DNA from 3 places in the Nocardioides cavernaquae genome. Region 3 is predicted to be linked to each of the others. Evidence: riboswitches for the same ligand, from Rfam matches in the RefSeq annotation. Region 3 holds a riboswitch; each other region holds the start of a gene.

The links. A riboswitch is a leader RNA that binds a small molecule or an ion and turns the genes downstream of it on or off. The one in region 3 is predicted to bind cyclic di-AMP.
Region 1: it holds a riboswitch for cyclic di-AMP, as region 3 does, so the genes downstream of both, D4739_RS02150 (C40 family peptidase) here and D4739_RS00385 (C40 family peptidase) in region 3, are expected to answer to the same signal.
Region 2: it holds a riboswitch for cyclic di-AMP, as region 3 does, so the genes downstream of both, D4739_RS09615 (transglycosylase family protein) here and D4739_RS00385 (C40 family peptidase) in region 3, are expected to answer to the same signal.

Annotation. Positions count from the first base shown of each region.
Region 1 is NZ_QYRP01000002.1:411,951-421,670, forward strand. It holds gene D4739_RS02110 (DUF3303 domain-containing protein) at 1-74, opposite strand, end outside; gene D4739_RS02115 (PaaI family thioesterase) at 227-763, opposite strand; gene D4739_RS02120 (winged helix-turn-helix transcriptional regulator) at 819-1,328, shown strand; gene D4739_RS02125 (DEAD/DEAH box helicase) at 1,348-3,069, opposite strand; gene D4739_RS02130 (DUF3039 domain-containing protein) at 3,225-3,479, opposite strand; gene D4739_RS02135 (hypothetical protein) at 3,677-4,204, opposite strand; gene D4739_RS02140 (TetR/AcrR family transcriptional regulator) at 4,340-5,053, shown strand; gene D4739_RS02145 (DUF3048 domain-containing protein) at 5,040-6,038, opposite strand; gene D4739_RS02150 (C40 family peptidase) at 6,150-6,623, opposite strand; cyclic di-AMP (ydaO/yuaA leader) riboswitch at 6,629-6,806, opposite strand; gene D4739_RS02155 (SDR family NAD(P)-dependent oxidoreductase) at 6,975-7,739, opposite strand; gene D4739_RS02160 (HIT family protein) at 7,790-8,197, opposite strand; RNA gene ssrA (transfer-messenger RNA) at 8,326-8,698, opposite strand; gene D4739_RS02170 (amidohydrolase family protein) at 8,777-9,685, opposite strand; gene smpB (SsrA-binding protein SmpB) at 9,689-9,720, opposite strand, start outside.
Region 2 is NZ_QYRP01000002.1:1,963,983-1,973,702, reverse strand. It holds gene D4739_RS09630 (DUF2207 domain-containing protein) at 1-573, opposite strand, end outside; gene D4739_RS09625 (SGNH/GDSL hydrolase family protein) at 620-1,321, opposite strand; gene hflX (GTPase HflX) at 1,407-2,900, opposite strand; gene D4739_RS09615 (transglycosylase family protein) at 2,946-3,290, opposite strand; cyclic di-AMP (ydaO/yuaA leader) riboswitch at 3,293-3,480, opposite strand; gene ppk2 (polyphosphate kinase 2) at 3,619-4,476, opposite strand; gene D4739_RS09605 (alkaline phosphatase D family protein) at 4,554-6,116, opposite strand; gene dapF (diaminopimelate epimerase) at 6,315-7,181, opposite strand; gene D4739_RS09595 (dihydrofolate reductase family protein) at 7,223-7,753, opposite strand; gene miaA (tRNA (adenosine(37)-N6)-dimethylallyltransferase MiaA) at 7,861-8,793, opposite strand; gene D4739_RS09585 (antitoxin) at 8,867-9,055, shown strand; gene D4739_RS09580 (antitoxin) at 9,241-9,720, shown strand, end outside.
Region 3 is NZ_QYRP01000002.1:57,779-67,498, reverse strand. It holds gene D4739_RS00400 (glycosyltransferase family 87 protein) at 1-770, shown strand, start outside; gene D4739_RS00395 (hypothetical protein) at 830-1,069, shown strand; gene D4739_RS00390 (hypothetical protein) at 1,167-1,373, shown strand; cyclic di-AMP (ydaO/yuaA leader) riboswitch at 1,456-1,633, shown strand; gene D4739_RS00385 (C40 family peptidase) at 1,645-2,637, shown strand; gene D4739_RS00380 (hypothetical protein) at 2,634-3,887, shown strand; gene D4739_RS00375 (hypothetical protein) at 3,894-5,303, opposite strand; gene D4739_RS00370 (hypothetical protein) at 5,296-6,624, opposite strand; gene D4739_RS00365 (M48 family metallopeptidase) at 6,751-8,013, shown strand; gene D4739_RS00360 (Flp family type IVb pilin) at 8,010-8,225, opposite strand; gene D4739_RS00355 (Flp family type IVb pilin) at 8,259-8,441, opposite strand; gene D4739_RS00350 (Flp family type IVb pilin) at 8,665-8,850, opposite strand; gene D4739_RS00345 (response regulator transcription factor) at 9,028-9,684, opposite strand; gene D4739_RS00340 (sensor histidine kinase) at 9,681-9,720, opposite strand, start outside.

The DNA.
Region 1 (9,720 bases), 350 kb from region 3:
AAGACCTGGAGCGACCGGGCCTCTGCTTCTTCGGTGACACTGGGAAGCGGCTCCCACGTGACGACGTACTTCATGACGGCTCTCCTTGGCGCGTGATGCAGGACCCGATCGACGCTAGTCCGGCCGCCCCGCGCGCCGCATGACACGGCGGGGCCACCCGCCCCAGTTCTGATCACCGGGGGCTCGCCGCCCTCAGCCGAAGGCTGCGCTCAGCTGAAGGCAGTGCTCAACTGAAGATCATGCAGCTCGAGGTGGCGTGCGCCAGCAGCTTGCCGGACTCGTCGAAGAGCTGCGCCTCGGCGAGCGCCGTGCGCCGTCCGCGCTGGATGACCCTGCCCTCGCACCGCAGCAGGCCGGAGTCGGCCGTGACCGGGCGGAGGAACTTCACGGTCAGGTCGAGGGACGTGTACATCTCCCCCTCGGCCAGCGTCGAGTGCACCGAGCAGCCGGCTGCCGTGTCGAGCAGGGTGGAGATGACTCCGCCGTGCACGCCGCCGAGCGGGTTGTAGTGGAACTCCGCCGCCGGCATCTCGACCACCACGCGACCCCGCTCGGGGTGGAACCCGGTCATGCCGACCAGCGACATCACGGGAGGCGGCGGCATCTTTCCGGTGACCATCGCCTCGAGCTGGCCGAGGCCGTCCAGGCCCACCAGCGGGGTGAAGTCGACCCGGGACGGCGGCGTCCAGGAGTGGGTCCTCGACTCCATGGGGAATCCGGAATCGGGCTCGGTCTCGGTGCGACGTGCCTCGGTCTGCGTCATGGACTCAGCATCCGCTCCCCTTGCTGGGTCTGTCAATAAGACTTAGCATGTGACCATGACCACCCCCGCGAGCGAGCGCGCAGCCGACCGGCCGTCTGCGCTCGACTACCGCACCGACAACTGCCCCATCGGGCGGACGATGGAGATCTTCGGCGAGCGGTGGACCCTCGTCGTTGTCCGCGAGGTCTTCAACGGCGTGCGTCGCTTCGACGACATGCGCCTGCGCACGCCGATCCCCCGCCAGGTGCTCACCGACCGGCTCCGGCTCCTCGTCGACCACGGGATCCTGGAGAAGGTGCCGTACCAGGTGACCGGACAGCGCCCTCGCCACGAATACCGGCTCACGACCAAGGGCATCGACCTCTACCCGGTGCTGGTCACGGTTGCCGCCTGGGGCAACAAGCATCTCCCCGACCCGGACGGCGCGGCGGTGGAGTTCGCGCACCGCGAGTGCGGCGGCCTGGTCCAGGTGGAGCTGACCTGCGACAAGGGGCACACGCTCGAGCAGGCGCGCAATGTCGTGGCCCAGCCCGGGCCGGGAGCCAAGCTCCGCGAGCCCGCCTGACCCACCGGCAAGACGCCGGTCAGGAGCTCTTGCGCCCGATCGCCCAGTCGCGGATCTTGTCGATGCGAGCCTGCAGCTGGTCAGCGGTGGCCACGGCAGCGGCTGGCCCGCCGCACTCCTTGCGCAGGGCCGAGTGGGTGACGCCATGCGGCTGCGAGGTGCGGTGGTACCACGCAGCGACCAGGCCGTTGAGCTCGCGCCGCAACAGCGCCAGCTGCTCGTGGGTGCTGACCTGTGCCACCGTGGGATGGCGTCGGTCGCTCCGCTCATCGCCGGCTTCGCCACCAGGCCGGGTCCCGCGCGCGGCAGCCTTCTGCTTGCTCGCCCGTTCACTCTGCCGCGAGCGCAGGAGGTCTCGCACCTGGTCGGCCTCGAGCAGGCCAGGAATGCCGAGGAAGTCCATCTCCTCGTCGGACCCCACGTGCACCTCGCCGGAGTGGCCGAACTCGCCACCGTCGAAGAGCACCCGGTCGAAGGTCGCCTCGGACCCGAGCGCCTCGAAGGAGAACTCGAGCTCCCCCGACGCAGACTCGGACGCGTTCGCCTGCGCGACCATCGCGTCCTCAGGGGCGAACATGTCGCCGTCGTCCGTCACCTTGCGGCCCAGGACGTGGTCGCGCTCAACCTCCATCTCGGAGGCCAGGCCGAGCAGGTTCGGCACGGAAGGCACGAAGACCGAAGCAGTCTCGCCGCGCTTGCGGGCACGGACGAAGCGCCCGACCGCCTGCGCGAAGAAGAGCGGCGTCGAGATCGTCGTGGCGTAGACACCGACCGCCAGCCGCGGAACGTCGACGCCCTCGGAGACCATGCGGACCGCGACCATCCAGCGCGCATCCGACTCGGTGAACGCCGCGATCTTCTTCGAGCCTGACTTCTCGTCGGAGAGCACCACCGTGGGCGACTCCCCGGAGATTCCCTTGAGCAGCTTGGCGTAGGCGCGGGCAGAGGTCTGGTCGCTCGCGATCACGAGTCCGCCGGCATCGGGCACGTGGCGGCGTACCTCCGAGAGCCGCCTGTCGGCGGCCTCGAGCACGGACGGCATCCACGAGCCGGCGGGGTCCAGCGCGGTGCGCAGCGCCTGCGCGGTCATGTCCTTGGTCAGCGGCTCGCCGAGACGTGCCACGACCTCGTCGCCGGCGCTCGTGCGCCACTGCATCTCGCCGGAGTACGCCATGAACAGGACCGGGCGCACGACGTGATCGGCAAGCGCGTGGCCGTAGCCGTAGGTGAAGTCAGCAAGGCTGCGCGGGATGCCGTCGGGTCCCGGCGCGTAGGTGACGAACGGGATCGGGTTGATGTCCGAGCGGAACGGCGTGCCGGTCAGCGCGAGCCGACGGGTCGCCGGGTCGAACGCCTCGCGGACACCCTCACCCCACGACAGGGCGTCACCCGCGTGGTGCACCTCGTCGAGGATGACCAGCGTCTTGGTGCGCTCGGTGCGGATACGCATCGCGAGCGGGTTCACCGCGACACCGGCATAGGTGACCGCGATGCCGAGGTACTCGGTCGAGGTCTTGCCCTGCCCCGCGGAGTACGTCGGGTCGATCGGGATGCCGGCACGCGCCGCCGCCTCGGCCCACTGGACCTTCAGGTGCTCGGTCGGCGCCACGATCGTGATCCGGTCGATCACACGACGGCTCAACAGCTCGGCAGCGACGGTCAGCGCGAACGTGGTCTTGCCCGCTCCCGGCGTTGCCACGGCCAGGAAGTCACGCGGCGACTCGTCGAAGTACTTCCGCATCGCGGCGGCCTGCCAGGCACGCAGCGAGGTCGCGGTGCCCCAGGCAGCACGGTCCGGCCAGGCAGGGGTCAGCGCACCTGGCGCCTGCGGGACGGAGTCCAGCAGCTCATCGCCAGAAAGGTCAGCTCCGAAGAGATCCGCGTCGCGCGGTGCTGTCACGCGTCGTCCCCGTCTTTGCCGCCGGGCTGCAAGGACTCCCAGATCTCCTTGCAGTCGGGGCAGACGGGGAACTTCTCGGGCGCACGGCTCGGCACCCAGACCTTGCCGCACAGGGCGATGACGGGGGTGCCCATGACCATCGCCTCGGTGAGCTTGTCCTTCGGCACGTAGTGCGAGAACTTCTCGTGGTCACCGTCCTCGGTGGGCAGCTCGCGTATGTCCTCGAGGACGTCGGTCTGGCTGAATCCGATGGGGGTGCTCACAGGTCTGATCCTATGCGAAACAAAGGGGTGGAAACGACGAGCCCCGGGGCCGGCGCGGGGGGAGGGATCGCGGCCGGGAAGCCGCGGGGAGGGTGCGCCAGCACCCGGGGCCGTCACGGTGTGGTCAGCAGGCGGGGAGGCCTGCGACCGACGCCATCGGGGACTGTCCGTCGGTGATCCGGAGATCAGGCGACGGCAGCCTTGAGGCGCTCGAGGAAGCTCAGCGGCTCGGCAGGCGCCTCGACCGCGGCCGGGAACTCAAAGCCCTCGCGGGCCAGGAGCTCGACCTTGGCGCCCTCGCGGTCGCCGTACTCCTCGAGCTGATAGGCCGACACGCGGCCGGACCACAGGGCCAGGAGCTCGTGCTCCTTCGCCTGGGACTTGCCGATGACGGCGAGGATCTCGGCGTCGGTGCCGGCCAGCGCCGCGTCGAGTGCCAGGCGGATGCCGGGCAGCTCGGCGACGTTGTCGCGCCAGGCGCCGATCACGGCCGCCTCGTAGTTCAGGGGCTCCTCGCTCATGACTCGTTCGAGGCGACCCGAGAGACGCGTGTGCCACTTGAGCGACAGCGCCGACAGGAGGTCGAGCTCGTCGCGGAACGTCTGCTCCACGCCGGGCAGGTACATCGGGGCCACGCCGTCACGACGGTTGTCGAGCTCGGCGATCACAGCGTTGAGGACATCCCCACGTCGATGAAAAGCATCCCAGTTCATGGTGTTGCTCCTTTCGTCTCATCCACACATACCGCTGGTACGTAACGACCGTACGTCGCATACTCGCGGTATGCCAACCCGGCACGCGGTGATCCTTGACACCTGTCCAGTGACCGCCCTCACTACACTCCGACCATGAGTAAGACCGAGGGCTCCGGCGAGCGAAGCGAACGACGGCCGAAGCTGCCGATCCCACGGGTTCCGTCGGTCGGCGCAGTGACGGGCATCTCCCGTCGGCAGCAGTACTCCGCCTCGACCCGGAAGGCCCTGGTCATGGCCGCCGAGTCGCTCTTCGCCCTCCGCGGGTACGCCGCGACGTCGCTCGACGCGATCGTCGCCGACGCCAAGGTCACCAAGGGCGCGCTCTACCACCACTTCAGCGGCAAGCAGGGCATCTTCGAAGCGGTCCTCGAGGACGTCGAGGACCAGGCCGCGCGTCAGATCCAGAAGGCCATCAAGGGCGTGGTTGATCCCTCCGAGAAGGCGCTCGCCGGCCTGCGCGAGTTCCTCCGCATCGTCCAGCAACCGACGTACTCACGCGTGGTCGTCCAGGAGGGCCCGGCGGTCCTCGGGCGCGAGCGCCACCGCGAGCAGGAGGACCGGTCGACCTTCGGCATCGTCCAGGGCCTCGTGCGCGACCTCCTCGGCGACGAGGAGCTCGCCCTGGACGACGACATGCTCCAGACGATCGCGCGGATCTTCTTCGGCGCCCTGTCCGCAGCGGGCGAGACCGTCGTCGGCAGCGCCGACCCGGCTGCCGCCAGCATCCGGGTCGAGAGTGCGATGGGACTCTTCCTCGCGGGCATCCGCGCCCTCGGGGAGAAGAAGCCGGACGTCAGCGGAAGCTGACGTCACCACCGGTGTTCGGCACCAGGTGCAGCCAGGTCTTGCCGGCCGGGACCGTGAGCGAGCCGGTCTTGGTCGCGAAGGTGACGGTCGTGCCGATCTGGGACTTGGTCCAGGTGCCGCGCACCGCCTTGCCGCCGTGGAAGATCACGGCGTCGCCGGTGCCCTCGAAGTGCGAGATCGGGACCGGGTTGCCTGCCGGGTCGGTGTAGGACGCCACCGAGGTCCTGACCTTGCACACGATGACCGTGTCGGCCGTGAACGTGTCATCGGCAGGCATGTAGCTGTTGTCGAGGCGGTACTTGCCACCGCTGAACGACCAGTGGGCGGTGCGCGCGGCGGACATGCGGGCGTCGATGCTCGTGGCGGCACGGCCACCCGGGAAGTCGCTGGCCTTGCCCCAGGGCAGGTAGTCGACCGGCCGGCTGGACTGCTTCTTCTGGCGCGACAGCTTGACCAGGTCCGCCATCACGCTGTGCAGCGAGTCGTGCTGGCCGTCACTGACCCGCGCGACGGCAGGGTTGCTCATGTCGGCGAACTTCACGCCGGCCTCGGCGAGGCCCTGGAGGGTCACGCCCGCGGCGCCCGACGTGACGATCTCGGCACCGAGCGGCTTGGCGATCCCGATGTCGGTGAGGCGCATCGACCGGACCGGGCCCACCTTGCGCGGCAGCTGCGACTGGAAGAAGGCCGCGAGCCGGGTGATGCCACCCTCGACCAGCTCCTCGACGACAAGGTCGGCCTTGCCGAGGCCCACCTGCGGGTTGCTCGCCGCGGTGTTGTCGATCTTGACGATGTACGCCGGGGACTTGGGCGACTTGCCGTCGGGGACCTGCTGCCCGGTCAGCGGCCAGGTCTCGACCACGGCGGGCTTGCCCTCAGGAGAACCACCATCGGCACCCGGCTGGTCGCTGCCTCCACCCCCACAGCCGGCCAACAGCAGGCTGGCGGCAACAGTGGCGGCGAGGGACATGCGGGTGCGGCGCACGGTGTGGCTCCGATCGTCAGGCAGTTCCATGGCAGGCGGTCGCCCAAAGTCTGAGGGCGCGCCGCCACCCTTCGGTGGAGGCGCGCCCTCAAACTCCCGAGAAGGACTCGATCAGCCGCGCAGCGTGTAGGCGGTCCACGAGGTCGTCCACGGCGTGCGGATGCTGACGCGCTTGCCGGAGCTCGGCGCGTCGAGCATCAGGACACGCCCGTCCTTGCGGCCGACGAAGATGCCGATGTGGCCGCTGAAGTACATGAGGTCGCCGGGGCGCAGGTTGGACTTGGAGATGCGACGGGCGTACGACGCCTGGCCGCTCGAGGTGCGCGGCACGGAGATGCCGGCCTTGCGCATCGAGTAGTAGATGAGGCCCGAGCAGTCGAACGCACCGGGACCGGCCGCGCCGTAGCGGTACGGGTCGCCGATCTGGTTCTTGGCGATGCGGAGACCGGTCGCGATCTTCTGCGAGCGAGTGAGGGCGTCGGCCTCAGGGGCAACGGCGACCTGGGTCAACGCGAGGCCGCTCATCATGAGCAGCAGGACGAACGGGAGCGCAAAAAAACTACGCATGCGAGAAATCGCAGGCATGGGGGTATTCCTTTCCCACGCCTGTGAGGTGAGCTGTCGGGTTAGAGCTGGAAAGTGCCCCGCCACCTAGGTGGCTTCACCCCGAGCGATCCGGAGACCGCGTGGAACCTGTGGGTCCCCCACTCCTGCCCAATGTCGATGACAAGGAACGCGACCGCGGGGCAGGACTCGGCGTACTCGGTCGCGCTGTGTTCAGTTGTTGGTCCAAAAACCGTAAGCGGACTCGGGTCTGTATTGCCAACTCAGACCGCTGATTTGGCATGTGATCTGGGTCCCGTGACGCAGGCAACCCGGCCCGCTGAGATCGGGCCGGGTTGCAAAACCGCAGGTCAGCAGCTGTTTTGGAGGCAATCAGTGGATCGCGGCGCCGCCACAGACGTTGAGCGTCTGCCCTGTGATGTACGACGCCTCGTCGCTGCAGAGGAACGCCGCGGCGGCCGCGATGTCCTCGGGATAGCCGATCCGGCGGACCGGGTTGTGCTCGGCGTTGAGCTTGAAGAACTCCTCCGGCTCGAGCTTGAGACGGCGGGCGGTGGCCTCGGTCATCTCGGTGACGATGAATCCGGGAGCGATCGCGTTGACGTTGATCCCGAAGGGGCCGAGCTCCATGCCGAGGGTGCGGGTGAAGCCCTGCACGCCAGCCTTCGCCGCCGAGTAGTTGGCCTGCCCGCGGTTGCCGTAGGACGAGATGCTGGAGAGGTTGAGCACCTTGCCGTAACGCTGTTCGGTGAAGACCTTCTGGGCAGCCTGGGTCATCAGGAACGGCCCACGCAGGTGGACGGCCATGACCGAGTCCCAGTCCGCGTCGGTCATCTTGAACAGCAGGTTGTCACGGGTGATGCCGGCGTTGTTGACCAGGATGTGCAGGCCACCGAGCTCCTCGACAGCGCGGGCAACAGCCGCTTCGGCCGACGGACGGTCCGCGACGTCGCAGCCGATGCCGACATGGGTCTGGGCTGCCTTCGGCAGCTTGGCGGCAGCCTCCGCGGCGTCGGCCTCGTTGAGGTCCACGATCGCGATCGCGGCACCTTCCTCGGCGAAGCGCTGGGCAATACCGAAACCGATGCCGCGTGCAGCACCCGTGATCAGTGCGACGCGGCCATCAAAACGACCCATGACTCATTCCTCCTGAAGACATTGGCGGGACCCCGTCGGGTAGCCCCGGGTCACTCTAGAACGGAGCGCAATCTGGCGGCGTACTCCCCCGGCTCGCCGGAGGCATAGCCGTGCCGCGGCCAGAAGAAGCCGCGCAGCCCGTCGCCCTTGGTGCGCGGCACGACGTGGCAGTGCAGGTGTGGCACCGACTGGGAGACGGTGTTGTTCATGGCCACGAAGGAGCCCTGCGCTCCGAGACCGTCGACCATCGCAGCAGCCAGCCGTTGCGCGGCAGCGAGGAACGGGTCGCGCAGCTCCGCCGGGAGGTCGGGCAGCGTGGCGTGGTGGGCCTTCGGGACCAGCAGCGTGTGCCCCTTGAAGACCGGCCGCCGGTCGAGGAACGCCACGAGCTCCTCTGTCTCGAGCACCACGTCAGCAGGGGTCTCCCCCGCGACGATCGAGCAGAAGATGCAGCCCACATGGCGACGCTAGATCAGGGTGAAGACTTTTCGTCAGCATGTGACCAAAAGTCTTCACCTGATCTCCTGTCGTGGAAATGCAGCTTGGCCCGGCGCACATGCGCCGGGCCAAGCTCAAGAGGGCTGTCTTGTGGAGCTGCGGGGAATCGAACCCCGGTCCTCGAGCGTCGATCCAGGTCTTCTACGGGTGTAGTCCGCGGTATGCGCTTTTCTCGGCCCCGGCGCTTGCACGGACACGTGCGCCGACGGGCTCAGTCGGGATTAAGTCCCGATCAACCCTCCCCACGGAAGTTGATCAGCAAGTCCTCTGAATGAGGCCAGGATCCGGGACGAGGACGGGTGCCCGGTCTGACCCTTCGATCACTGCTCAGGCAGCGAGAGCGAAGTCGTTGCGGTTTGAGTTGGCAACTATAGGTTTCCAGCGATCGTTAACGAGATAACGCTGGCTTCTCGACCCGCTTCCCCTGGAACTAACGTCCCAAGTCGAAACCGATCAGCCCCTCTTGAGTTTTCAAGCGTGTCGACCCTCAACGGCCGACTGCACCAGTCTACGTGCACGGGCCCACAGAAGCGGACCGGTTATCCGGCGCCGAACATCCGCGCACCGTTCTCCCAGCAGACCGCCCGCAACCATGCGTCACCCAGCTCGAGTCGTTCGAGCACGGCGACCTGGTGGGCATAGGGATACGGGATGTTCGGGAAGTCGGACCCGAAGAGCACCTTGTCCTGCAGTGCGGCCAGCCTCGGCAGGAGTACGCCGGGAAACCGGCCCGCTTCCTCGAAGAAGTCGGTGAAGACCATGGTCAGGTCGAGGTGGACCCGTTCGAACTGCTCGGCGAGGGCGAGGAACTCCTCCGACTCGGGGGCCCCGGCATGCGCGATCACCAGGCAGAGCCGGGGGTGGCGCCCGAGCAGCTCCTCGACCGGAGCGGGCCCCGTGTGCGCGCCCGGCATCGGTCCGGAGCCGGCGTGCAGGACGACCGGGGTGCCTGCCTCGGCCACCTGCGCCCACACGCGATCCAGCAGCGGGTCCAGCACCGAGAAGGCGCCGACCTGCACATGGACCTTGAAGATCTCCGTGCCTGCGGCGAGGCGCCGGGCGACGTACTCCTCCGCTGAGGGCTCCGGGTAGAACGTCGCGGACAGCAGCGAACCGGGGGTGCGGGCTGCGAAGCCTGTGCACCAGTCGTTGAGGAACTCGGCCATGTCTGGCTTGTGCGCGTAGGTCAGCGCCGGGAAGCGGCGTACGCCGAAGGAGCGGAGCGTGGCGACCAGCTCCTCCTCGTCCGAGCGGTAGCGGATCGGCCACGCACGCCCGATGAACGGCCCGGCCTGGTCGAACGCTGCACGGACCTTCTCGAAGACCCGCGGCGGGTGGAAGTGCGTGTGGACGTCGAACAGCCCCGGGACACCGAGCCTCGCGATGAAGGCGGGGAGGTCGGTGACGACGTAGTCCCGGTCGACCGATCCGGCGCCGGCTTCACACACCAGTCAGTCCTTGAAGCCCTTGAGACGACGCTGGA
Region 2 (9,720 bases), 1.9 Mb from region 3:
ATGGACCTGAGCGGTCGCGCCGTCGATCGCCATCTGCCAGCCGCCGGGCACGACGTCCCAGCTGAACACCGACCGGTCGTCGTCGCCGGCCCAGCTGCCCTGACCCGAGGTGCCCGCCGACGTCAGGACGCCGTCGACGGACCACGCGATCCGATAGGTGTGGGCGCCCGCCGCGACGAAGTCGGACGGATCACCGATCTTGGCGACGCGATAGCGCTTTCCCCGCTCCCACGACATGTCGACCGGCACGTCAGAGCCGTCGAGCGTGATCTGCATGTCCTTCGGAACGATGCGCCCGTCGGTGCCCGCATCCGCAACGTCGAAGAACCGGAAGATGCCGTGGCGCCCCTCAGGGAACTGCGTCGTGATCGTCTCGACCGCATCGAGCGACCCGTCCTCGTGAACGGTCAGGTCGACGTCATACGCGGTGATGCGGACCGGATCGGCACCGCCGTCGTCGAAACCGTAGGTGGCGTACTCCCCGACAGGCCACAGGATGCCCGCCACCGTCGCCAGGATCGCAAGGACCGCCAGCACCCCCGCGTGCCAGGACGCCGCCTGCTTGAGCTTCATGGCCGTGAGCCTATGCGGAGCAGACGGGGAGCGGCAGCGACCGACGTCATGGGCGGCGCGCGATCGCTGTCGCGACGAACTCGCCGAACTGTTGATGACCCTCGGGCGTCAGGTGCAGCCGGTCGGGCAGGTAGGCCAGCGCGAGGTCCTTCGTGGACACGTAGCGCGCGCCCGCACGCGCGGCCTCGGCGGCGAGCAGCGCATCAATCCTCGGTACGCCGCGGCGACGGGCCGGCGCGGAGGCTGGCCCGACCAGGACGACCGGGGTCCCCTCGAACGCGGCCAGCACCGCCCGGACGCCGGAGCGCACCTCGGCGGACGGCCGGTCGAAGTCGTTGAGCCCGCCCTCGACGACCACCAGGTCGTAGTCGCGGCGGGCGGCCTGGCGGGCGCGCTGCGCGAACGACGCGCCCGCGCAGCGGCTTGCCGTGGCGGCGTACCCGGAGCCTGAGAAGCCGTCGACGCGGACCTGGTCGCCGCTCAGCTGAGCGGGCCACGAGCGGGAGGGGTCGGCCAGACCGAGACCGACCGACCAGGAGTCGCCGATCACGAGCACCGCCCGGCCCGAGGCGCCGTCAACGCCGGCCTCGCGCGCGTTCGACACGGCGGCAAAGCGGGCGCAGCGGTCCTGTGCCTCGGCGGCGGAGCCGGACGCGATGGACACGCGGAAGCCGACGAGCAGTCCGGTGACGACCAGCGCCACGACGAACGCACGCCATCGGTGTCCACCTGAGCCGAGCTTCCCCACGCGGACAATGGTCCGGTCAGGCCCGCGTCCCCGCAGGCGTTTGGCCGAACTGATCCCCCGCTGTCACGAGCGCAGCGGCACCGGGTCAGATGACGGTGTAGCGCGCGAGCTCATCCGCAAGGTCGGCGTGCGCCCGTCCGCGGACCAGCGTGCCGTCACCCGTGTGCTCGAGCGAGGCGATCTCGCCCGCGCGGTGGATGCGGTCGACCAGGTCACCCCGCTCGTAGGGCAGCAGCACGTTGAACTCCACACCGGGGCGCGGCAGCTCGGACTCGATGATCTTGAGCGCGGCCTCGATGCCCTCGCCGGTCTGCGCCGACACGACCACGCTGTGCGGCTCACGGGCCAGCAGCCGCGCGATCACCATGGGGTCGGCGATGTCGGCCTTGTTGATCACGATCAGCTCGGGCACACCGGTCGCGCCGATCTCGGCGAACACCTCGCGCACAGCAGCGATCTGGCCCTCGGGGTCGGGGTGCGAACCGTCGACGACGTGCAGGATCAGGTCCGAGTCGGCGACCTCCTCCAGCGTCGAGCGGAACGCCTCGACCAGCTGGTGCGGCAGGTGGCGGACGAAGCCGACGGTGTCGGACATCGTGTACTCGCGGCCGTCACTGGTCGTCGTACGCCGGGTGGTCGGGTCGAGCGTCGCGAAGAGCGAGTCCTCGACCAGCACGCCGGCATTGGTGAGCCGGTTGATCAGGCTCGACTTGCCGGCGTTGGTGTAGCCGGCGATCGCGACCGAGGGGATCGCGTTGCGCTTGCGGGTCGCCCGCTTGGTCTCACGGGTGCCGACCATGGCCTTCAGCTCGCGACGGAGCTTGGCGATCCGGTCGTTGATGCGGCGGCGGTCGGTCTCGATCTTGGTCTCACCGGGGCCACGGCCACCGATGCCCTCACCGCCCGCGACCCGGCCACCGGCCTGGCGCGAGAGGTTGCCACCCCAACCACGAAGGCGCTGCTTCATGTACTGCAGCTGGGCCAGCTCGACCTGCGCCTGGCCCTCCTTCGACTTCGCGTGCTGGGCGAAGATGTCGAGGATCAGCGCGGTCCGGTCGACGACCTTGACCCCGATCTTGTCCTCGAGGTTCCTCAGCTGTGACGGCGCGAGCTCGCCGTCCATGATCACGGTGTCGGCGCCGGTGGCGTCCACGATCTCGTGGACCGCCTCGACCTTGCCGCGGCCGATGTACGTCGCGGGGTCGGGCTTCTGCCGCCGCTGGAAGACGTTGTCGAGCACCTCGGAGCCGGCCGTCTCGGCGAGCAGCGCCAGCTCGGCCATCGCGTTCTCGGCGTCACGCTCGGTGCCCTCGGTCCAGACGCCGACCAGGACGACCCGCTCCAGCCGGAGCTGGCGGTACTCGACCTCGGTGATGTCCTCGAGCTCGGTGCGCAGGCCGACCACACGGCGCAACGCGTGGCGGGCCGCCAGGTCGGCGGCACCGACGGAGTCGTCGAACTCGGGGTCCGCGTCGTCGTACTCCGTGAAACTCACGTCGGAGTCGTCGGCGTCGTCGGGGTCCCACCCACGGGTGGCGGCGAGCTCGTCATCAAGGTCAAAACGCTCTGGAGTACTCATACGCCTTCAAGAGTAGGCCGCGTGACCGCACTCGGCGAACGAGTTTCAGCGAACGCCGATGCGGTAGGAGCAGGAGCCCCAGGCGCCCCAGCCCTGGCCTTCCTTGATGCGCTCCGCGACGCGGATCTGCTCGAGCCGCGTGGCGCGGTGCGGCCAGTAGTTGCCGGAGATGCGCGGGCCACCGAAGGCCTTCCACGTGGGCCGGCTGATCTGCAGGCCCCCGTAGTAGCCGTTGCCGGTGTTGATGTGCCAGCGCTGGCCGGACTCGCACTGGGCAAGGCGGTCCCAGGTCGCGCCACTGGCGGCGTCGGACGGGGCAGCGGTCGCAACACCAGCGGCAACGGGGGCGACGGTCAGGGCGATGGCAGCAGTGAGCATGCGGATACGCATGGTGATCCTCCACGCGCCGACGAAGTTAGCTGTCGGGTTCGGGCTGGTAGGTGCCCGGCCGGATTGCTCCGGCTCAACCCCAGGAGGTGGCCGGCGGTGCTGGCCGCGTCCGGTGGAGACCTGGGTCCCCCGCTCCCGTCCGTCGGGTTGGCTTCCTCTTCGCGCGGACGGGATTAGGCGTGTCGCGAAGAGCCGTTCCGGTGTGCCGGAACAGGTAGAACGCTAGCTGCCAGCAAGCACCCCTCGCCGCGACCGCGGTCACACCCTCGCCGCGACCCCGGTCACACGGCCTACCCGTCGACGTTGCGCCGTGTCAACGCATTCGGGATCAGAAGAGCTGGGGGACGAAGGTCTGCTCGTGCATCGGCGGACGGATGTAGGTCTCGTCGCGCATGGTCGGCAGGACCACCTCTTCGGGCGCGGCGTCCTCGTAGTCGAACTGCGAGAGCAGGTGGCTGATGCAGTTGAGCCGGGCGGTCTTCTTGTCGTCGGAAGGTACGACGTTCCAGGGCGCCTGCTTGGTGTCGGTGTACTGGAAGGTGGTGTCCTTCGCCATCGAGTAGCGCACGTAGAGCTCGTGCTCGGCGAGGTCCATGTCGCTCAGCTTCCAGCGCTTGAGCGGCTCGGCGTTGCGTGCCTCGAACCGCTTGCGCTGCTCCTCGTAGGAGACCGAGAACCAGTACTTGATCACGATGATCCCGCTGCGCACGAGCATCCGCTCGAACTCCGGAGTCGCCCGAAGGAACTCCTGGTGCTCCTCGGGAGTGCAGAAGTCCATCACCCACTCGACGTTCGAGCGGTTGTACCAGGACCGGTCGAACAGGCACATCTCGCCGGCGGCCGGCAGGTGCGCGATGTAGCGCTGGTAGTACCACTGAGTGCGCTCGCGTTCGGTCGGCTTCGGCAACGCGACGGTGCGGACGGTGCGCGGCGACGTGCGCTCGGAGATCGTCTTGATGACGCCGCCCTTGCCCGCAGAGCCGCGGCCTTCGAAGATCACCAGGACCTTGAGCCCCTGCTTCTGGATCCAGTACTGCAGCTGGACCAGCTGCTGCTGGAGGTGCTCGATCTCGGCCTCGTAGACCTCCTTCTTCAGCTTCCCCTTGTTCGTGTAGTCGTCGGGGTTGCCGCGGTGGGCGACAAAACCGGTGTCGTTCGCGCCCTCGGGAAGGATGATCGTGCTCATGCCGACTCCGCTCGTCGGGAGCACCCCACGCGCTCCACGGAAGTGATACTCGCCAATTCGGGCGAATGTGGCAAGCATCACAATCTGTCGGGCTCGAGCACCTTCGTCCACAAGACCTCGCCCGAGACCTTGCGCAGGTTGACGGTCAGTGCTCCCTCGCGCGAGATCAGCATCTGCCCGAAGAACTGCTTCCCGGCGCGCGGCGACTCGCCCTTCGGGTTCCTCGTCTCCGCGCCGAGCGCGTAGTGGATCTTGGCGCCGAACGTCTTGTCGACCTCCTTCACCGGGAACGTGCTCCCGTGGAGCGGGCCGGAGACGAACTCCCAGAACGGATCGAAGTCGGTGTACGCCGCGCGGGAGGGGTCGTAGTGGTGCGCGGCCGTGTAGTGGACGTCCGCCGTCACCCACACGACGTTCTTCACCCCGTTGGCCTTGAACGCAGACAGCACCCGGGCCAGCTCTGCCTCGCGCCCACGGGGCTCACGATCGAGGTGGTTGGCGTAGCTGTCCCGGTCGTCGTGGAGACGGGCGTTGATGGAGAGCGGCTGGTCGGCGCTGATCACCTTCCACGTGGCCTTCGACCGAGAGACCTCGCGAATCAGCCAGTCGGTCTGCGCCTCCCCCATCAGCCCCTGCTCCGGCTCGCCCTCCGGGACGTTGTTCGGCCCCCGGTAGCTGCGCTGGTCCAGGCAGAACACGTCGAGGTGCGCGCCGCGCGACACCTTCCGGTAGATCAGGGCCTCGGCGAAACCGGTCGTCCCCCGCCCGTTGAGGTGGTCGAGCGCGATCGGCTGGTACTCCTGCCACGCCCGCCGGGCCCGCGCAGCCAGGACATCGCAGCTCTTCTCCAGCTCGTACGCCGGGTCCTCGACCGTGTGCCCGGGCCACCAGTTGTTGGTCGTCTCGTGGTCGTCCCACTGCGCCACCATCGGCACTGCCTGGTGGAAGCGGCGTACGTTGTCGTCGAGCAGGTTGTAGCGGTGCCGCCCGCGGAAGTCGGCCAGCGTCTCGGCAACGTGGTCCACACCGAACGCGACCCGGCTGCGCCACAGGTGCTTGAAGTCCGGCTCCAGGGCGCGCTTCTCGATCGGCTCGTCGGCATAGATCGTGTCGCCGCAGTGCAGGAACAGGTCGGGCTCGACGTCGAGCATCGCCTGGTACGACGTCATCCCGCCGAGCTCGTCGTTGATCCCCCAGCCCTGGCCACAGACGTCTCCCGACCAGACCAGGCTCGTCGGGGCGGGATGGATCGGAGCGGTGGAGAACCGCAGCGTCTGCTCCTCGCCGCGCTTGCCCGCAGAGTCCTCGAACCACATCGTGGCTTCGTACTCCCGGCCAGGCGCCAGCCCGCGCAACGTGTGGCGCGCGGTGAAGTCGGTCTGCTCATCGGCGTACGCACCGCGGACGGAGCGGAGCCGCCGGCCGTTGCTGGTGAGTCGGACCCGTAGCTCACCAGCGCTGGATGCCGCGCTCCAGAGCACTGCCGAGTCGGTGGTGACGTCGCCGGAGCGGACGCCGACCGGCAGCTCGATGCGACGAGGCGCCTGCGGTCGAACGAACCCGCTGACCCCGAGTGCCCCCGGGACGACTCCTCCACCGACGCCCGCGAAGAGGGCGGTGCGGCGGCTGATCTGCACCATGCCCCGGACACTGCTGAGCGGGTGTGACCAACAGCCCGTGCCGAGGTGTCGTGTCGCCCAACCGCAGTCGACGGCTCGCACAAACTCGTGCGTTCAGGACGTGGCCAGCGGATGTCCAGCCGTCGACACAGCACCTCCACTGACCGCCGAGAGGTCAGGTTTGGTGGCGCGAGAGGTCAGGTTTGGCGCGCCGAGCCGTCAGAGGTCCGTGATGCCTTCGGCGACCATCACGGCCGGGCCGGTGAGCAGCACGCGGTCGGTGCGGGTCCAGGTGATCGACAGCTCGCCACCGGGTACGTCGACGCGGTAGGTCACGTCTCCGGCCGGCGTGGACCCGGCCGGGGCATACCGGTCCTTGATCGCGCTGGCCACCATCACGGCGCAGGCGCCCGTGCCGCAGGAGCGGGTCTCGCCGGAGCCGCGCTCGTGCACCCGCATCGCGACGTGCTGGGACCCGCGGCGTACGACGAACTCGACGTTGACGCCCTCGGGGTAGACCGCGTGGTCGTAGTCCGGCTCCTCCAGGAGCGTGCCGGCCTGGTCGAGGCTCTCCACGAACGCGACCGCGTGGGGGTTGCCCATGTCGATGTTGGTTGCCTTCCAGGCCAGCGGCGGGACCGCGACCTCGGAATCGCGCCCCAGGACGGGACGGCCCATGTCGACGGTGATCTCGCCCGCGTCGGAGAAGGTGACGGTGCGGATGCCGGCGCGCGTGCCGATCGCAACCGGGCCGCTGGTGTCGATCAGGCCGGACTCGGCCAGGTGGCGCGCGAAGACGCGGATCCCGTTGCCGCACATCTCCGACAGCGAGCCGTCGGAGTTGCGGTAGTCCATGAACCACTCGGGGTCAGGCTCGTGCAGCTCGAGGACCGCCTGGTCGAACTCGGCGAGCGCCTGGGTGCGGATCACCCGCATCACACCGTCACCACCGATCCCGGCCCGCCGGTCGCAGAGGGCGCGCACCCGCTCTTCGGTCAGATCACCGTGGATCGAACCGTCGTGGTCGGGCAGCAGCACGAAATCGTTCTCCGTGCCGTGTCCCTTGAGGAAGGGGTAAGCGCTCACGAGTTCATTGTCCCACCACCGATCACGCGCGGTAGATCTTCTCAGCGCACGACGTCGTACCTCGCGCAGACGAAGTCGCGGTTGCGCGCGACCTCCTTCAGCTCCAGCTCGAGGTGCCTCGGCAGCAGCGGAGCGCCGGCACCCAGGGTGACCGGGGCGAACTGCACCCAGATCTCGTCGAGCAGCCCGGCATCGGCGAACTGGCCGACGAGGTCGCCGCCGCCGACGAGCCAGACGTGCTTCTCCCCCGCTGCGGCCACTGCGTCGGCGTGCACCGCGGCGACCGAGCCGCTCGCGAAACGGATGTCACCGGGCGGCTCCGGGAACTTACGGTGCGTGAAGACCCAGGTCGGCTGCTCGTAGGGCCAGCGGTCGCCCATCTCGCCGAGGTGGTCGAGCATCCACTGGTAGGTGGAGGCGCCCATCACCAGCGCCCCCACGTCCTCCGCGAACGCTTCGTAATGCATCGGCCCCGCCGGGTCGATGTCACGTGAGGTCAGCCAGCCGAGATCGTGCTCCGGGGTCGCGATGAAGCCGTCGAGGCTGGAGCCGGTGTAGAACTGCGTCGCCATGGTCCAAACCTGCCATCTCGGCGGGCCAAAACCGACGGTTCGGCGGACCAGAATTGACCTTTCGGCGCACCAAACCTGACCTCTCGGCGGGGAGAGTGAGGGGAACGTCAGAGCAGGGCGACGGCCTGGTCGACGAGGTCGGGGGCGTCCCACTCGAGCCAGGTCACCCGCGGATCCTTGACGAACCAGCCGTCCTGCCTGCGCGCAAACCTACGAGTAGCGGTCGCGATCTTCTCGCGCGCCTCGGCCTCGGTCAGCTCGCCCGCGAGCAGCGCCATGACCTCGGGGTAGCCGATCGCACGACGGGCGGTCACGGTGTCCTTCAGGCCTCGCGCCACGAGTGCCTCGACCTCCGCGACGAAGCCCGCCTCGAACATCAGCTCCACGCGCTGCGCGATGCGCGCGTCGAGGGTCGGGCGATCGATCCGTACGCCGATCTGGTGCGCGCCCTCGACCGCGTACTCCAGCACCGGCAGGCTCGCGCTGTAGGGCCGCCCCGTCAGCTCGATCACCTCGAGCGCGCGGACGATCCGCCTGCCGTTGGAGGCCAGGATGCCGGCGGCCGCCTTCGGATCTGCAGCCTCCAGCCGTGCATGGAGTACGCCGGAACCGGCTGCCGCGAGCTCGTCCTCGAGCCGGCGTCGTACGGCGGGATCCGTGCCGGGGAACTCGAACCTGTCGAGCACGGCGCGGGTGTAGAGCGCGGACCCGCCGACCAGGACCGGCACCTTCCCGGCAGCCCGGAGCTCGTCGATCGTGAGGCGTGCGAGCCGCTGGAACTCAGCGACGCTGGCGACCTGGTCGATCTCGAGGAAGTCGAGGAGATGGTGCGGGATGCCCCTGCGCTCGTCGAACGGCAGCTTGGCTGTGCCGATGTCCATGCCCCGGTAGACCTGCATCGCGTCGGTGTTGACGATCTCGCCGCCGAGCCGCTCCGCAAGGTCGAGCGAGAGTGCGGTCTTGCCCGCGGCGGTCGGTCCGACGACGGCAATGACGGGAGGCAGATCCGGCAGTTCGGTTGGGGTCAGATCTGCCGGCATGGGGTTAGTGTTCCAAACGAACAGGTCACTGCAATTCGGTGCAGCGACTTCTCCAACCACAGGACGGGCAATCATGGGTTTCCTCGACGACATCAAGGGCCAGGCTGAGAACGCGGTCGGCGAGCACGGCGACAAGGTCGGCGACGCCATCGACAAGGCGGTCGACTTCGTGGACGAAAAGACCGGCGGCAAGCTCGGCGACAAGGGCGACCTGATCGCCGACAAGGCCAAGGACGCCCTCGGCATCAACGACCAGGCGTGACCTACGCCTGATCCACACGAATCTGCAGGACGGCCCCCAGACCCTCGTGGTCCGGGGGCCGTTCTGCGTCCTGAGAAACCCTGAAGAACTGGAGATCGCCGGTTGAGAGTTCGTTCGGCCAAATGGGTTGAATGGACGCGACGGCTGGGACCAGCCCGGCCGCACCCTCCATCTCGGGAGAGTTCATGACTGACATTCAGGGGACGGCAGCTGGCGCCGTCGACAAGTTCGGCAACCAGATCGGCGAAGCAGTCGAGAAGGTCGGCGAGTTCATCGACGACAAGACCGACGGTAAGTACTCCGAGCAGATCCAGACGGGGGTAGGCAAGGTCCAGGACGCGCTCGACGGGCTGGACGGGCAGAACGACGACATCGGCGCTGACCCACACGCCGAGCCGACAAGCGAGGCTCCGGCCGAGCCGACTGGCGAAGCGCCCGCCGAGCCGCAGGCCGAGGCTCCTGCCCCGGACCCGACCGGCTCCGCGGAAGCACCGGCGCAGCCCGAGGGCACCGCTCCTCCGGCGGAGCCGGCGTTCCCGGACAGCCCGGCCGAGCCGGTCCCGGGCGGAGGTCAGCCGGGCACCGAGCCGGCATATCCGCCGGCCGACCCGGGCACTGCTCCCGCGCCCACCGAGCCCGGCGCCGTACCCACCGACCCCGCTCCC
Region 3 (9,720 bases):
CGGTGTTCGAAGCGTTCGCAGCCGGACAGATGAGCCTGATCTTTCTGGCCCTGTGGGTGACGGCGATGCGGTGCGCGGCCGATGGCAGGCCGGTCTGGGCGGGCATGCTCCTTGCGCTGGCAGCCTTCAAACCGCATCTGGTGCTGCTCGTGCCATGTGCCCTCATTGCCCGCCGCGACTGGCGGGCCCTTGCCGGGTATGTCGTCGTTGGCAGCGGACTGTTGCTGGTCTCGTTTGCCGCGGTCGGTCAGCGTGGGATGCGGAACTGGGTCGACGCTCTCGGCAGCGCCGCCTACCGCGAGCTCGTTGGGTCGGGGCAGGCGTGGAAGACGATCTCCCTGGCCGCATGGGGAGAGTCCCTGCCCGCGACACGCGGTTTGGGCATCCTGTCGCTGGGAGTCGGTGCCATTGCGGTCTTCATGGCGGCCCGCACGTCGCTCCCGGATCCCCTTCGGGACCTTGCCGTCCTCAGCCTGTTGACGGTGGTGTTTTCCCCGCACGCGATGCTCTACGACGGCGTGCTCCTCCTGCCCATCGCCATCTGGCTGCTCTCGGCGGGACTCCTGGTGAGGGCGCGCTGGTTGCTGCTGGTCATCTGGGTGCTCCTCTTCTCCACCTCGATGAGGCACGCCCTTGCCGAGGCTGTGCCTCTTCTGGGCTGGGCCGACCTGCCCCTCGCTGCTCTGCCGATGGCTGTCCTCGTATGGCGCCTCCGTCAGCTGGATGGGACGGACCGGGCCAGGGCGACGCGCTCCTCTCGCCGGCCCTAGGCTGTTCCCCGACGAGTGGCTCGACCGGCGAGCGCACCGACGACACAAGGAGCGACTCAGTGAGCGCACCGATCCCCGACGCAGCGCACCGCTGGCGCTGCGGTGGCTGCGGCAACCTCACCCGCTTCGACGTGACGCGCACGCGCAAGACGAGCGAGTACTGGCACTTCGACCTCGCCGGTGACCACACCATCGAGGAGACCGAGCTGCGCTCCGAGGTCGTCGAGGCCGTGAGCTGTCGCTGGTGCGGTCGCGACGACGCGATCGAGCTGGTCGACCGCAACTCCGTCCAGGGCTGATTCACGCCTTACCCACTCGCCCCGCGGAGTACGACGACACGCGGGCGCCGCGCTGCGACGTACGGTCTTGTCGGTGGTGCCTGTCAGCCTGCGCTGCATGACGACACTCATCGATTGCGACACCTGCGTGGTGCGCGGACTGGCCTGCCACGACTGCGTGGTGACGGTGCTCCTCGGTCCGCCGCCCGAGCTCTCCTTCGACGACGACGAGCGCCGTGCGCTCGACGTCCTGGCTGGCTCAGGGCTGGTCCCACCCCTGCGTCTGGTGACGCCTCTCACAGGACCGGATGTGGCCTCGGCCTAGTGTCGGGTTTGCCGCCCTCTGACCCCTCCGCGTACCCTGAGGGGAACTCAGGCGCCCGTCACAGGCGGTCACACGGACCGGCTCGGGCGCCACGCTGAATTCGGCGCCGTGACGGGGAAGTCGCGGAGCCGGAGCCGGGGAACCACGTTTTCCTGGGGTGCATCGCACGTGAGTCGGACTCGGGATCCGGGGAGCGTGCGTAGGGCTTCTTTGTGCCTGAACCCGACAGCTCACCCGGCAAGCGTTGACAAAGAGGGAGTACCCCCGCTTGATGCGCCACGGCCAGAAGCGAATCATCACGGCCCTGACCGGCACCTGTGCGATGTTCACCATCGCGCTCGTCCCGATGTCGCCCTCGTCCGCCGAGCCCGACATCGACGACGTCAAGGCTCGCGTCGAGCGCCTTCACACGCAGGCCGAGCAGGCTTCTGAGCGTTACAACGACGCCCGGATTCTCCGCGACAAGCTCGAGCAGGACCTGGCCGACGTCAAGGCCGACGAGAAGGCCCAGCAGGCCGTCGTTGCTGAGATCGAGTCCGCTGTCGACGAGGCGATCACCGCCCAGTACGAAGGCCACGCGCTCTCGGCGACCGGCGAGATGGTCGCCAGCGAGGACCCGGGCCAGTTCCTCACCCAGCTCACCACCCTGCACGCCTACAACGACGTGCAGTCCGAGACCCTCGCGTCCTACGACAAGGCGCGCCAGGCCCTCGACATCCGCCACGACGCCGTTGCCGAGCGTGCCGCCGAGCTCAAGTCCGTGGCCAAGCGCCTGGCCAAGGAGAAGGCCGAGGTCGAGGCCAAGACCGCAGCCGCGAAGAAGATCCTCGACGGTCTCGAGCAGGCCGAGATGGAGCGTTACCTCGCCGAGGTGAGCCGTGGCAACGTGACCCGCATCCCCGAGGTCAGCGCCTCGGGTCGTGCCGCTGCCGCCGTGCAGTTCGCTCTCGCCCAGATCGGTGACCCCTACGTGTGGGGCGCCGCTGGCCCCGGCTCGTGGGACTGCTCCGGCCTGACGATGGCCGCCTGGGGCGCCGCGGGCGTCGGCCTGCCGCACTCCTCGGCCGCACAGTCCGGCACGGGCACGCGGATCAGCATCAGCCAGCTCCAGCCGGGCGACCTCGTCTTCTACTACAGCCCGATCAGCCACGTCGCGATGTACATCGGCGGCGGCAAGATCGTGCACGCCCCGCACTCGGGCGCTGTCGTCTCGATCGCCGAGCTCAACCGGATGCCGATCACCACGGCCGTCCGACCGGGTTGATCCAGCTGCCCGACCAGCTCACTGCCGAGGCCGGCCGTCCACACACGTGGCCGGCCGGCCTCGCTGCTCTCCTCGCGACCCTGCTGGTCAGCCCGTTCCTGCTGGCTGGATGCGGGGGACCGGAGCAGGTCCCGGCGCCGCAGTCGCAGCCCGTACGCCGCGACCTCGCGGCGGATGTGTTCGCCCGGCTGCAGGATGCCCTGGCCGATCGTGACGCGAAGGCCGCTGCCGCGCTGGGCGACGACAGGGGCAGTCCGCTGCTCGGCGATGTCGCTGCCAACGCCGAGGCACTCGACGTACGCGATGTCTCCTTCCGGATGATCGACGAGGACCCGGTGCTCACCGCGACCCTGCCGCGAGGCCAGTGGGCCGCCGCGGTGGAGGCCACCTGGCGGTTCGACGGATTCGATCGCGCGCCCGCCCGCGCGGAGGTCACCATGATCCTGGCGCAGGAGGGCGAACGGATCCGTCTCCATGCGATCGGCGGGGGAGCGCGGCCCGTGCCGCTCTGGCTGGCCGGACCTCTCGAGGTGCGGCGCACGGCAGACACGCTTGTCCTGGTGGCCGGTCCTGCGGCGAACGCGGACCGTTACGCCCAGCTCGCGAGGCGCGCCGTGCCTGCGGTCGAAGCCGTCGTCGGCGGGCACCCGCGCGTCGTCGTCGAGGTCCCGGCCGGGCCGGCCGACCTCGACCGCACCCTGGGAGCACGGACGGGGGACTATGCCGCGATCGCGGCCGTCACCACCTTCGTCGGATCGGACCGGGCAGATCTCGCACCGGTGCACGTCTTCGTGAATCCGGAGGTCTTCGGCGCGCTGAAGTCGGCGGGGGCCCAGCTCGTGATGACGCATGAGCTCACCCACGTCGCCACCGACGCAGTGCACTCGAAGGCACCCCAGTGGCTCCTCGAGGGGTACGCCGACCACGTCGCGCTGCACGGCACGGATCTGCCCGTGTCCATGACTGCTGGGCAGATCATCCGTCGCGTGCGTCGTGATGGGGTCCCGAAGGCCCTACCCGGGGCGGACGAGTTCGACACCCGCGCCACCCACCTCGGTGCGTGGTACGAAGCGGCCTGGCGTGCGGCAGAGGTGCTCGCGCGCGCAGGCACGGAGGAGCAGCTGCTGACGTTCTACCGTCGGGCCTCTGGCGGTGAGCCGGTCGATGCCACCCTCCGCGAGCTCTACGGCTTCGACGAGACCGAGCTCATCAGGCGCTGGCAGCAGGACCTCGAGCAGATCGCGCGCTGAGCGGCCTCACTCGGGTGCGTGCAGCAGGACCATCTCGTCGGATGACCTGACCACGGTCCACCCAGCCGTGTGCTCGAGGCCATAGGCAAGGTCCGAGTCGGGAGCGAGCAGCGCGACCTCGACGTGCAGGCCCTCGAGGTCATCGAGCCACCCGTGGTGTGCCTCGGTCAGTGCAACGTTGCGGTCGAGCTCGCCAGTGGTGAACACGTCGCCATAACCAGAAACCACGAAGTCCAGGTCGGGATGGCGCCACGCGAGGTACCCGCCCCAGTCCCAGGCATTCAGAACACCCGTCGCGGCCGGGAGCTTGTCGAGTTCGGCGTCGGCCCAGTCTGGACGGTCCGGTCCGACCGTGTGAGCACCGCTTGAGAGGAAGGCCAGGACGGCACTCGCCGCGGCGCCGAGGGCTACAAGTGTCAGCGCTCCTCTCCGATCGATGCGTGGACCCTTCGGCGCCAACTCACCGAGGGCCAGCGCTGCACAGGGAGCTGCGATCGCGGCAGCGAGGGGGATGGTCCGCAACGCGTAGAGCGCCCACGCCCCGGCCAGCAGGAGCAGGAGCAAGTGCGTCCAGCGTGCAGGGCCGGCGCGAAGCATGGCGATCAGCGAGATGGCCAGCAGGAGCACCAGCACTGCTGGCTGGAAGGCATGGAAGTCGGTGGGCCCCCACTCGAAGAAGTACTTTCCCCGGGACGTCACTGTCAGGATCTCGACGACCAGCCGCGGCCCCAGCGGAGTCAGGAACGCCGCAACGAGGGCGAGCAGCGGCAAGGAAAGAATCCGAAGCGCTTGGCCTCGCTCCGGGCGGCGGTCGGCGACCACACCGACAGCGCCGACCGCGGAAATGACGATGGCGACGGGCCACATCCCGTGGAGCATCGCCCAGAGCCAGGTGAGCGGGATGATCCACCACCGGACGCGACCATCGCGCATCGTGCCGAGCCAGGCGGCCGTCACAAGTGCGGCGAACAGATAGCTCATCACCTGGGGGCGCGCGCTCAGCCCTCCGCCGGACCCCACGAACGCGGCGCCCGCCACAAGGATCGCCACGATCGGTGGTGCGCTGATGCGGGCTACGGCGTACAGGGTGAGCGCGTAGGCAACGAAGATCGTGCCGAACAGCCAGACGATGCCGCCGGTGCCCGCGAGGTCCTCCGCTCCGGCCATGACTACCTCGGAGAGCCACTGGGTGGGGACCCAATCCCGGGTCCCGTAGCTGGTGAGCGAGCCTGGTTCGTCGAGATCCCAGCGACCACGCAGGAACTCGTCTCCGATGCGCAGGTGGAAGAACGTGTCGTCGTTGGTCAGGCCATGGATGGCAATCCGGATGGCCAGCGCGATCAGCGCGATCAGCGCAGCTGCCGGTGCTCCGCGCCGCACGATCCAGCTGACCGGGTCCCTTCGAAACTCATTCATGATCGTCCTTCGGTGAGGAACTCAGCGTGGGCTCACTCCAGATCCTGACGAACAGGAGCGCAGCGAAGAAGCTGAGTGCAGCGATGCTGCCGAACCCTGCCGGGTTCTGCCTGATCCCATCGATGAAGCTGTTGCTGGTCCACACCTCCTCGGCCGGAACGAAGTAGGAGTTGCCAGACGCTCCTGCAGCGATCATCGCGAACTGGAATGCCCCAACTGGCACCGCGAGCCTGCGACCGAGTGGGCTCAGCCGCGTTGCGGACAACGCAAGTGCAGGCGTCGCGCAGACGAGGAGCTCGAGCCCAAGGCGGTAACCGTAGAAGGCGTCACCGCCGCTGAACCTGTTCAGGGCACCTTGCAGAAGTTGATACGCGACGCCACCGACGAACAACCAGCGCGACCAGTCGGGCAGGTCGCGCCAGCCCCGGGCCAGTGCCGGAGCAAGGACGAGCAGCATTGGAGTCCAGACCAGCAGGCCACGATCAGGTGAGATCCAGAAGCCGAGGTGATTGCTGATGTCGACAAGGTGGGTTCCGGCGTACGCGGTGAAGTCGCCGGTGCGGTAGCCCGCGGTCGGGTCCCAGGTCCCGTACATCCACTGGTTCCAAGCGCTCAGCCCCCCAAGTGTGGCGGTGCCTGCCAGGCCGGCCCAGACGGCGATGCGTGGGTCGCGCCGCCACGCTGCCAGGCCGAGGGTGAGGACCGCGCAGATCAACGCGGCGTGGAGACGTCCCCAGAGCGCTACACCGCCAAACAGCCCGACCAGCCACCAGCGTTCGCGGTCAGCGGCCCAGGCCATGCCGGCGATACCGAGAATGGTCAGCGTGTGCGGCCACATGCCATTGGCGGCGATGGTCCACACGGGGGTGGCGAACCCGACGATGAGGGTGGCAAGCAGGGCGCCGCGCTGGCCCAGGCGGTCGCGCAGGGTGAGGAACAGGAGCAGATCGGTCAAGGCGGTCAGGACTGCGGCAGTCAGGGCCCCCGGAACGACCGACATCGTGGTGAGTCCCGCGATCCAGTACGCCGGCAGCGAGGGAGCGATCACGCCCGGTGCGCGCCCAATCGCTTCGTGCCCGTGCGCAGCCTGCACGACCCACACGGAGCGGAACGGATGGTCGTCGATGGCGGGAAACGTCGAGATGTCCACCCAGCCGTGGCCCGTGTTGATGATGCTCCACGCGGCATAGTCGGCAGTCCAGACATCGAGGCTGACATCCGTGCCGATCGTCGCGGCGTACACGACCACGAAGCCGAGGAAGAGCAGCGCGGGGACCCGCCAGGAGTGTCCGGGACGGGTGAGGGCGATGGCATGCTGCACCCCGCCATTCTCGGGCCCCACTGTGTTGTGCGCCGGTGGAACACTCAACGTCGGTGAGGATTGTCCGGTCGGAGGGCGCTGGTCTGACCTGACTAGGCCGAACGGCCGAGAAGAGGGGAGCCCTGGATGCGTGAGAGGACGGTCAGCAGTCAGGTGCTCGGCGTCGTGCTGGCGCTGCTCGGCCTGGTGGGGTTTGCGGTGCTCGTGGCCCTCCGGGTCCCGTGGCACCCCGTCGCGGGCGGCACGCCTGGACCTGTCGCCGTCGACAGCGTCTTCACTGCCGCGGAGGTACGCCGTGCCTCGGCGTACGCCGATGGGGCTCGCCTGATCGGCTGGACCTCGCTCGGAGTCTCGCTGCTCGTGGCCTGCTGGCTGGGCTTCACGCCACGGGGCGCCCGACTGCTCGGCAGGCTCCCGCTGCCGTGGCTGTTGCGGGTGATCGCGCTGGTGCTGGCTGTGCTCGCGATCGGGCGGCTCGTCGGGCTCCCGTTCGTGCTGCTTGCCTGGCGGCACAGAGGGAGCGTCGGGCTCACCGACCAGCCAGTGGGCGGGCTGCTGCGCGACCAGGCAGTGGGACTCGGCCTTGCGGTGGTCTTCACAGCCGTCGCCGTGGTGGTCCTCATTGGGCTGGCCCGCCGGTTGCCGCGCGCGTGGCCGATCGCCGCCGCGGTACTCGGGTGCGGCTTGGTCGTGGCCGCGACGTACATGTACCCACGGATCGTGGAGCCGGCCTTCAACCATTTCACTCCGTTGCCGGACGGCTCGTTGCATGACCGGATCGGTGCACTTGCACAGAAGGAAGGCGTCCCGCTCGACGAGGTGCTGGTGGCCGATGCGTCACGGCGCACGACTGCGGCCAATGCCTACGTGTCGGGCGTCGGAGACAGCCGCCGCATCGTCGTCTACGACACCCTGCTCGCAGAGATGTCGGAGCCCGAGGTGCTCTCCGTTGTCGCTCACGAGCTGGCCCATGCTCGGCACGACGACGTGATGACCGGAGCCCTGCTAGGAGCCGCTGGCACGGTCATGGGCGTCGGGCTCCTGGCGTCGTTGCTCGGAAGCGGCCGCCTCCGGGAGCGAGCAGGGGTCAGCGGCGCAGGCGATCCGCAAGTCGTCGCGCTGGTCCTCGCCTTGATGGCCATCGGATCACTGGCGGCGGCGCCGGTCGAGAACGCGGTCAGCCGGCAGCTGGAGACGCGCGCGGACGTGGACGCACTGAAGGCCACCGGGGACCCGGTGGCCTTTGAGGCGATGCAGCGGAAGTTGGCGCTCGGCGCTGTCTCGGACCCTGAACCGCCCGCGTGGTCACAGTGGTGGTTCGGAAGTCATCCCACGGTGTTGCAGCGGATTGCCGTCGCTCGTGCCATCCAGAACGGGTCATCGAACTAGCAGGAAAAGGCTCCGCTTGCGTTGCAGACGGACTCGAAAAGGCCGGTCACCTTGCCACCGAAGACGATGACTGTGGCGATGATGACCGCGGCGATGAGCGCAACAAGCAAGCCGTACTCCACCGCAGTGGCACCGGACTCGCCGTGTTCCAAATCCTTCATCCCATGACCTCCCGAGTCCGGAAAATGCAGTGACGGCTGCGAGGTTTCCACCTCGCAGCCGTCACCAGTGTCTGTCAGCTCAGATCAGAGCTTCGAGTTGATCGAGCCGAAGGCCTCGTCGATCTTGGTGCCGAGGGCGACCACGGTGACGATGATGACGGCGGCAATCAGGGCCACGAGCAGGCCGTACTCAACTGCGGTTGCGCCCTCTTCCTCGTCGCGCGGGGTGGTGACGGCCAGCATGAGCTTCACGAAGAACTCGGTCATGATTTTTCCCTCCCAGGAATTTTGGTTTACCGGCTCACACTCCCTTGCGGGCCGGACAAGAAGAATCATGTCCCGGTTTAGCGAGCGGCACTATCGGGAGAGAAGCCAGAGCCCCGTAGTCCCTTTGGACTACTCCTTCGCGTCGATCTGGTTGGCGCGTCTGACCAGTTGTCCAGACGACGGAGGGGCCGCAGGCGAACCTGCGGCCCCTCCGTTTGTCCTCTCAGAGCTTGGCGTTGATCGACCCGAACGCCTCGTTGATCTTGGTGCCGAGGGTCGCAACGGCGATGATGATGATGGCCGCGATGAGGGCGACGAGCAGGCCGTACTCGACGGCGGTGGCACCCTTCTCATCCTTGCGCGGCGGGATGGTCAGCAGCTGCAGGGTGCGTACGTAGAACTCAAGCATGGAATGTCCTCCTGGTAGTTGTGCCCGCGATCTACGGGCCCCCATGTGCCGGACCCAGGGAGGTTCGGAACGTTCCGAGTCAATCGCCGAAGCCCTCCGTCCGGTATCGGACGAAGGGCTTCGGCGATGATCAATCTGGCGCTGGGGCCGCGCACTGGGGACAACCCCAGTCTTTTCTCAACTTCCCTGCATGGTGGAGAGCAACCCCAATCGCATCGCCGTGACCAGGGCCTGGGCGCGGTTCGTGGCCCCCAGCTTCTGGTAGATCCGCGCGATGTGGGTCTTGGCGGTTGACTCCGAGACATAGAGCTGTGCCGCGATGGCAGCGGTGCCCAGGCCATCGGCCAGGAGCTTCAGCACCTCGTTCTCGCGCTCGGAGAGGCGCGGCTTCTGGCTGGCTCCACCAGCCCGACGCATCATGGCGCCAGCGAGGCCAGAGGACATGAAGGTGCGCGGCGACATGGCCGCGTGCTTGGCGGCACCGACCACCTCACTGGCAGGTGCGTCCTTGCCGACGAAGGCGGAGGCGCCGGCCTCGAGAGCCGCGAAGATCTGGTCGTCCCCGGCGTGCATGGTCAGGACGACCAGGCCGATCTTGTCGTCCTGCTGCCGGATCGCGCGGATCACGTCCAGTCCCGTGCCATCAGGAAGCTGAAGGTCGGTGACGATCACGTCCGGCTTGTGTTCGTCGTACTCAGCCATGGCACGAACGACGCTGCCAGCCTGACCGACGATCGCCATGTTCGGGTCGCGCTCGAAGGCGCGGGCCAGCCCCTGGCGGATCAGCTCGTGGTCGTCGACCAGGACGACCCGGGTCTTCGGAGTGTCATTCATGACGCAATTCCCTCTCTGTCGACTGGCCCCTCCAGC